Regions from separate parts of the Providencia sp. PROV003 genome, predicted to be linked through region 1. Evidence: predicted binding sites of a transcription regulator. Region 1 holds the regulator's gene; each other region holds the start of a gene.
What was found. Region 1 encodes CRP, which controls carbon source genes, mostly activating them, when cyclic AMP is high. Its sites were predicted from a motif close to ATGTGANNNNNNTCACAT; they were not measured.
Positions count from the first base shown of each region.

Region 2: M1F14_RS11195 (NupC/NupG family nucleoside CNT transporter) is a predicted target of CRP. The motif match lies at 955-972, and genes of this name have one in related genera.
Region 3: pth (aminoacyl-tRNA hydrolase) is a predicted target of CRP. The motif match lies at 676-693, and genes of this name have one in related genera.
Region 4: deoC (deoxyribose-phosphate aldolase) is a predicted target of CRP. The motif match lies at 957-974, and genes of this name have one in related genera.

Region 1 is NZ_CP096369.1:350,894-353,073, reverse strand. Features, by position in the region: gene M1F14_RS01465 (hypothetical protein) at 1-516, opposite strand, end outside; gene crp (cAMP-activated global transcriptional regulator CRP) at 708-1,340, opposite strand; gene M1F14_RS01455 (OsmC family protein) at 1,696-2,097, shown strand.
Region 2 is NZ_CP096369.1:2,472,366-2,474,545, forward strand. Features, by position in the region: gene ligA (NAD-dependent DNA ligase LigA) at 1-759, shown strand, start outside; gene M1F14_RS11195 (NupC/NupG family nucleoside CNT transporter) at 1,037-2,180, shown strand, end outside.
Region 3 is NZ_CP096369.1:3,326,741-3,328,920, forward strand. Features, by position in the region: gene prs (ribose-phosphate diphosphokinase) at 1-28, shown strand, start outside; gene ychH (stress-induced protein YchH) at 302-574, opposite strand; gene pth (aminoacyl-tRNA hydrolase) at 875-1,465, shown strand; gene ychF (redox-regulated ATPase YchF) at 1,568-2,180, shown strand, end outside.
Region 4 is NZ_CP096369.1:4,560,584-4,562,763, reverse strand. Features, by position in the region: gene M1F14_RS20845 (NupC/NupG family nucleoside CNT transporter) at 1-695, shown strand, start outside; gene deoC (deoxyribose-phosphate aldolase) at 1,184-1,963, shown strand; gene deoA (thymidine phosphorylase) at 2,012-2,180, shown strand, end outside.

The sequences.
Region 1 (2,180 bases):
TAAAGGGGTTTTAGTGCTATTTTTATTTTCTAGTTGCTTAGGATGATGGTGATTTTTTATGATTTCGTTTTTTATTTCTGAGTTTTTGATGTTAATCCCTGGAGTTTTAACGTACCGATACAAAAAATCAGCATATTTATGAATTTCTTTATCAGCACTATTAAAATCCTCAAAAACTGTTTGGTTTTCTGTTATTAGTGAGTCTGCATCTTGTTCATTATAAAAAGTAGATGTATAAAATTTATACAATCGGACTTTCAATTGATTAACTTTATGCTTAAATTCGTCAGCGCTCAATAATTTAGTATTATTTATACTTTCTGAATCACTTTCATAAGCTGAGTCAATGCTTTCTAGGCTATAAGCATCTGATAGTTTAGATTGTTGCTGAGTGGATAAGGGCTCTTTTCTCGATGAGGCAGTCACAGCAAAGATTTTCTTTATAAAATCATCGGAATTGCTAATGTTTTTAAAAAGTTCGGAATGGCCTGACAAATTGCTAAGTGTAATTTTCATAAATATAACCCTACTTAATATTATGATTATTATTTTATAGAGAGCTAAATAGATAAAATATAAAGAAACGATACTCATTAATATAAGCATATAAATATGTTGCTATAATTAAACTGAAATAGCTTTATATCGACGATATAAAGCTATTTTAAATTGCATGCCTCGCCAAGAGAGCGAGGCTGAAAGGTTAATTAACGTGTACCGTAAACAACGATGGTTTTACCGTGTGCAGAGATCAAGTTTTGATCTTCCAGCATTTTTAAAATACGGCCAACAGTTTCACGGGAACAACCGACAATTTGGCCAATTTCCTGACGGGTAATTTTGATTTGCATACCGTCTGGGTGGGTCATTGCGTCAGGTTGTTTCGCTAGATTCAATAGGGTTTGAGCGATACGGCCTGTGACATCTAAGAAGGCAAGGTTGCCGACTTTTTCTGATGTTGTTTGTAAACGACTGGCCATTTGCGCTGAGAGACGCATTAAAATATCAGGGTTAACCTGAATCAATTGACGGAATTTTTTGTAAGAAATTTCAGCAACTTCGCAAGCGATTTTAGCTCTCACCCACGCAGTACGTTCTTGCCCTTCTTCAAATAACCCCAGTTCACCAATGAAATCCCCTTGATTCAGGTAAGAGAGGATCATTTCTTTGCCTTCTTCATCTTTAATTAAAACAGCCACTGAACCTTTAACGATATAGTAAAGGGTTTCTGCTTTCTCACCCTGATGGATCAGTGTGCTCTTGGATGGATACTTATGAATATGGCAGTGTGACAAAAACCATTCAAGAGTAGGGTCTGTTTGTGGCTTGCCGAGAACCATTAGCGTTATCCTCTGTATGTTATTGCAGCCATCCGGAAAAGCTTACCAGAAAGGCTGGCTTTAAAGTCACTAGCTTAGCATATTAATTTGCCTTATATACCCTAAATAATGTGAAGAGCTGAATAACTTCAGCGCATTCGATAGGCTAGGGTAAACAAATTGATATCAACACTATAATATAATCAATTAAACCGCTGAGTTTTGATCTTAGTCCTATCAACTAAGTATTGTTTGTAGCATATCCAATGAAGAAAGTCTCCCCTGTATCGCTTCAGCCTAATAAAGCTGATATAACATTCATTATATCTATGGAACAATGTAGCCTTTAAACCGATTTCATTTCAAGGGGAATAAAATGGAAGCAAGAGTAAAATGGGTAGAAGGACTTTCCTTTCTAGGTGAGTCAGCTTCAGGGCATCAAGTCATGATGGATGGTAATGCAGGTGATAAAGCACCTAGCCCAATGGAAATGGTGCTAATGGCGGCAGGTGGATGTAGTGCAATAGATGTCGTTTCAATTTTACAAAAAGGGCGAAATGATATTACTGATTGTGAAGTTAAATTAACATCGCAGCGCCGTGAAGAAGCTCCACGTTATTTTGTTAAAATACATTTGCATTTTATCGTAACAGGAAATGAATTAACGGAAAAAACGGTTGAAAGAGCTGTTCAGCTCTCGGCTGAAAAATATTGCTCAGTGGCACTGATGCTAGAAAAAACGGTTGAAGTCACTCATAGCTTTGAAATAAAAAATTAAAAATAAATTTATTTTTTATATTAAAATTTTAATAAAAAGATGCTTACCTTAATTAATGGTAAGCGTCTTACTTATTATTTGAG
Region 2 (2,180 bases), 2.1 Mb from region 1:
GAAGCCGTAGCGCGTTGTACTGGGGGGTTGATTTGTGGCGCACAGCGCAAAGAGGCTTTAAAACACTTTGTTTCTCGTCGTGCCATGGATGTTGATGGCATGGGGGATAAAATTATCGATCAACTGGTTGAAAAAGAATATGTCAAAACGCCAGCTGACCTTTATCAATTGAGTGCAGGTATTTTAACTGGTTTAGACCGTATGGGGCCTAAATCAGCTCAAAACTTAGTCACTGCACTAGAAAAATCGAAACAAACAACACTGGCACGTTTTATTTATGCATTAGGTATTCGCGAAGTTGGAGAAGCTACTGCAGCTAATCTTGCAGCGCATTATGCAACATTAGAAGCGGTAATGTGTGCAGACGAAGAGTCACTGAAAACTGTTCAAGATATCGGTCATGTGGTGGCGAAACATGTCGTGAATTTCTTCCGCGAAGAACATAACCAAGCCGTTATTAACGACCTGATTACTAAGGCTAATATTCACTGGCCAGAAGTGAAGGTTGTGAACAGTGCTGAAATTGATAGTCCATTTGCTGGCAAAACAGTGGTATTAACTGGGTCAATGAGTGTATTAACCCGCGATGAAGCAAAAGACAAGCTGGTCGCTTTAGGTGCAAAGGTGGCTGGAAGTGTTTCTAAGAAAACGGATATGGTGATTGCAGGGGAAGCGGCAGGTTCTAAATTAGTGAAAGCGAATGAATTGGGTATTCAGGTTATAGATGAAAATGAGTTAATACGTTTGCTGAATATTTAATGGTGAACTATATTCAATCTAATTTTGTTGCTTACAAGGTGGTAAGCAACAAAATAATACTTAGGTCGTTGTAAGCCTTAACTTAAATTTTTATTAAGATTTCTGTGCAAAAAAAGTGATTACAGGGTTTTGTTATAGTTGAAACGTGACCGCCTTCTTCTTTTTGCAAAATACACCTAGTAAGCTTTCATATTAATGTGACCACCGTCTCATTTAAATGTTGTCTATTACATAGAATATGCACATAGACTGATTCTTAAATTTGTTGGAGTCGCATATGACCTCGATCCTGCATTTCGTTTTATCCTTAGTAGTAATTGCTGCTCTTGCAATTTTAGCAAGTAGTAACCGTAGCGCGATCCGCCCCCGCTATGTTATTCAACTCCTTGTTATTCAAATTGCGTTGGCTTACCTTTTCTTAAAATCTAATATCGGCGAATCTTTTGTAATGGGTGTAGCAGGGGTGTTTACTCACTTGCTAGGCTATGCAGCGGAAGGGACGAAATTTATTTTTGGCGGTATGATTGAGGGCAATTTAGCGTTCTTTTTCTTACAAGTCTTGTGTCCAATCATCTTTATTTCTGCATTAATTGGTATTTTACAACACGTCAAAATTTTACCTATCGTGATCCGCATTATCGGTACTGTATTATCGAAAGTGAACGGTATGGGGAAATTAGAGTCATTTAACGCAGTAAGCTCATTATTGTTAGGGCAGTCAGAGAACTTTATCGCGTATAAAGACCAACTCAATAGAATGTCAGAGCGCAGAATGTACACCATGGCGGCAACCGCAATGTCTACTGTATCAATGTCTATCGTTGGTGCTTATATGACCATGTTGGAACCTCGCTTTGTGGTCGCGGCATTAGTGCTTAATATGTTTGGTACTTTCGTTGTTTTATCATTAATTAACCCGTACCCACCAGAAGGTGAAGAAGACATCCAAATGAGCAATTTGCATGAAGGGCAAAGCTTTTTTGAAATGTTAGGCGAATATATCCTTGCTGGGTTTAAAGTCGCAATTATAGTATCAGCTATGTTGATTGGTTTTATTGCCCTAATTGCGATGGTTAATGGTATTTTCTCTGCAGTATTCGGCGTTGATTTCCAAACGATGTTAGGTTACGTGTTTTATCCATTTGCTTGGGTCCTTGGTATTCCTGCGGATGAAGCTTTACAAGTTGGCGGCATCATGGCAGTTAAGATGGTCACGAATGAGTTTGTCGCAATGGATGGCTTACAAGCGATTGCTGGTGGCTTATCAGAACGTTCTGTCGGTATCTTATCGGTGTTCTTAGTCTCTTTTGCTAACTTTTCATCTATCGGTATTATTGCTGGTGCAATTAAAGGGTTAGATGAAAAACAAGGTAATACAGTAGCACGCTTTGGTTTGAAACTATTATACGGTTCAACATTAG
Region 3 (2,180 bases), 1.7 Mb from region 1:
ATCAATTTCAGCGATGTTTGAGCACTAATTCCCGTTAGCTGGTTTTTAGCGTTCTGACAACGATTAAATGTCACCACAAAAATACAAGCCCCTACAGAAATAACTGTAGGGGCTTTATGATTTTAGAAAGAAAATAAACTATAGATACCTATTTCTATGACGCCTTAAGCCATAAAAATAACCAACTTACTCAAAAAACAAGAAGTTTTGTGACATTACACTTGCAAGAGTGAAACTCACCTGACTTCCACTCTCACCTAGCCGTTAATAACATCAACACGCCCTATAAACTAGTCACTATTTATGGATAACGGTGATTATCCCTACGTGAATGATAATGGCGTTTTAACAACCAATAACGGTCTGCAACTTTTTCTCGGCCACCGACTCTCGCACCCGTAAGCCAAACAATAGCACCGATGAAAATACCAAACAGGGAACCATTAGTAACAAGCTCAGAAAGATTGAGATTAACAATATGAGAGAATAAGTTGATGCCTATGCTCCCTATCATTAAAACCATCCCTATTCCCATAAGAACATTACCAAGAAGATGAGCGCTTTTCCGTTTCATATATACCTCCAGTACCAGTAAACTGATAAGCAAGCATGTGTAAAAAAATTCGGTAATACTTTATATTTATGTAATGATTATAGTGCATTAAGTAAAATTTTTTGCGATGAGCATCACATGGAAGGAAGTTAGCTAGGATTTCTACACAAAAAATGCTCTTTATCAAAAAAATAGAAAATCCGAATAATTTATAGCGTAACTATACTTAGGGTAATTTTACCCATGACAATTTTGTACATCTCCCATTTCTCAAGGTAAACTAGCGTATTACTTCCATAAACTGACAGTGAAATAGTCGCCGTGAGCAAAATTAAATTAATTGTTGGACTTGCAAATCCAGGTGCGGAATATGCACAAACACGTCACAACGCAGGGGCATGGTATGTCGATTTACTGGCCGAGCGCCATAATCAACCGTTAAAAGAAGAAGCTAAGTTTTTCGGTTATACCGCACGTATAAACATGGCTGGCAATGATATTCGCTTATTAGTTCCAACCACATTTATGAATCTTAGCGGTAAATCCGTTGCGGCCATCGCTAATTTTTATCGTATTAACCTTGATGAAATTTTAGTCGCCCATGATGAACTCGACTTGCCACCCGGCGTAGCGAAAATGAAATTAGGCGGCAGTAATGGCGGCCATAACGGTTTAAAGGATATTCAAAGTAAATTTGCCAATAACCCTAACTTTTACCGTTTACGTATTGGTATTGGGCACCCCGGTGATAAAAACAAAGTTGTTGGCTTTGTGCTCGGTAAGCCCCCGCTTTCTGAACAAAAGCTCATTGATGACGCTATTGATGAAGCAACAAGATGCACTGATATTCTACTTACAGATGGAATGGATAAAGCAATAAATAGGCTCCATAGCTTTAAAGCCTCCGCATAAGAGTTCATTTCATCAAAATCAACTTTTTGTGTATAATCAGCGCCAATTTCTAAACATTAGGTGCAGCATACGTCTGCCCCTTGCTATTAAGGTGAGAAACATATGGGTTTTAAATGCGGTATCGTTGGTCTACCTAACGTGGGTAAATCCACCCTATTCAATGCATTGACCAAAGCCGGCATCGAAGCAGCCAACTTTCCTTTCTGTACAATTGAACCCAATACGGGTGTTGTACCAATGCCAGACCCACGTCTTGAGCAATTAGCTGAGATTGTAAAGCCACAACGTATTTTACCAACCACTATGGAATTTGTGGATATTGCGGGCTTAGTGAAAGGCGCATCCAAAGGTGAAGGCCTAGGTAACCAGTTTTTAACTAATATTCGTGAAACTGAAGCTATCGGTCATGTCGTCCGTTGTTTTGAAAATGACAATATTATTCACGTTGCAGGTCAAGTTAACCCAGCAGAAGATATTGAAGTCATTAATACAGAGCTAGCATTAGCCGATCTCGATACCTGCGAGCGTGCTATTCACCGTGTACAAAAACGGGCTAAAGGTGGCGATAAAGACGCAAAAGCAGAATTAGAAGCTTTAGAAAAATGCTTGCCACATCTTGAGCAAGCCGGCATGTTACGCACTTTAGACTTATCAGCGGAAGATAAAGCCGCAATCCGTTATTTAAGCTTTTTAACATTAAAACCAACCATGTACA
Region 4 (2,180 bases), 470 kb from region 1:
ACCTGATAGCTGCATCCTTTATGGCAGCGCCGGGTGGGCTATTATTTGCCAAGCTGATGGTACCAGAAACAGAAGATGTTAAAGACAGAGTTGATGCGACGGATTTAGTTGCTGAAGACGAGCGCCCTGCCAACATTATTGATGCAGCCGCTTCAGGGGCTTCATCAGGGATGCAACTTGCGCTGAACGTGGGTGCAATGTTATTGGCTTTTATCGCGTTGATCGCGTTAATTAATGGTATTTTAGGTGGAATTGGTGGCTGGTTTGATTATCCTCAATTATCACTGGAGCTATTACTCGGTTGGTTGTTCGCACCGATTGCATTTCTCATTGGGGTGCCATGGAGCGAAGCGACAGTCGCAGGGTCTTTCATTGGCCAAAAAATTGTTGTGAATGAGTTTGTTGCATTCATGAACTTTGGTGAGTACATGAAGGCAGATGCTGAGGTTTTAGCCGCGGGTAAACAAGTGTTATCTGACCATACAAAAGCGATTATTTCTTTTGCGCTGTGTGGGTTTGCTAACTTATCATCTGTCGCTATCTTATTAGGTGGGTTGGGCGGAATGGCGCCAAGTCGCCGCGGTGATGTCGCACGCTTAGGCATGAAAGCGGTTATGGCAGGTACACTGTCTAACTTAATGAGTGCAACAATTGCAGGCTTCTTCCTGACTTTAGGTGCAGCGGCAGTTGCTTGATGTTGTTTCGAGGGGCAAAAGCTGGCTCTCTTAAACAAATATAACGGAAGGGCTCTTGTCCTTCCGTTTTTAATTTGATGCGTTATATTCTTTTGTGAATTTTTATATCAATCGAAAATTTTCAACTACTCTTAACGTAGTAAATTAATGATAAAGCATGTATCGAAAAGCCATTTGAGAGAATAAAATGGCCGTCAGATTAGGTATAATTGCAATCTGTATCACATTTATTATTTTAATAATGTAACATTCAGTCGATTAATGTGATTTGTAGCACATAAAATAACGCTATTCCATGGTCTACTATCATTAGTAAGCTGCTATGGAACTGCTAGTTCTCAGAGTAAAGTTACTCTAGGGCATGATGCGGTGAGAAGGATCTCAGCTGCTCAGTTCGGAAAGTATCCGACTAGCATCTTTAAGGAACCAAGCCCGCTCGCCAACAAAGAACGTGTCGTTCTGAAGAATTAACAACGTTGGAGAGTTATATGACTGATTTAAAAGCAGCCGCACAACGCGCGCTGACCCTGATGGATTTAACCACTTTAAATGATGACGATACTGATGCAAAAGTGATCGCATTATGCCATCAGGCGAAAAGCCCAGCAGGTAATACAGCTGCAATCTGTATTTATCCTCGCTTTATCCCTATTGCACGTAAAACATTACGTGAACAAGGTACTCCAGACGTCCGTATCGCGACAGTAACGAACTTCCCTCATGGTAATGATGACATCGAAATCGCATTAGCTGAAACTAAAGCGGCGATTGCTTATGGTGCAGATGAAGTTGACGTGGTTTTCCCATATCGAGCGCTGATCGCGGGGAATGAAAAAATTGGTTTTGATTTAGTGAAAGCCTGTAAAGAGGCTTGTGCTGCGGCAAATGTGTTGTTGAAAGTGATTATTGAAACCGGTGAATTAAAAGAGGCAGCATTGATCCGCAAAGCTTCTGAAATTTCAATTAAAGCTGGCGCTGATTTTATTAAAACATCAACAGGTAAAGTGCCTGTTAATGCGACATTAGAAAGTGCAGAAATCATGATGCAAGTGATCCACGATATGGGCGTAGCCAAAACGGTTGGTTTTAAACCGGCTGGTGGCGTTCGTACTGCAGAAGAAGCAGCAGATTACTTAGCATTAGCAGGAAGAATTTTAGGTGACGATTGGGCTGATAGCCGCCATTTCCGTTTTGGTGCATCAAGCTTATTAGCAAATTTATTAAATACGCTAGGTTTTGACGTTAAAAAATCAAGCAGCAATTATTAATTTTCGCAATATTGTTAACCGATAAATTCGACTTTAAAGGAGTATATCGTGTTTCTGGCACAAGAAATTATTCGTAAAAAACGCGATGGTAAACCACTAAGTGAAGAAGAAATTCGTTTCTTTATCAATGGTGTTCGTGATAATTCAGTATCAGAAGGTCAAATTGCTGCATTAGCAATGACTATCTATTTTAATGATATGACGATGCCTGAACGCG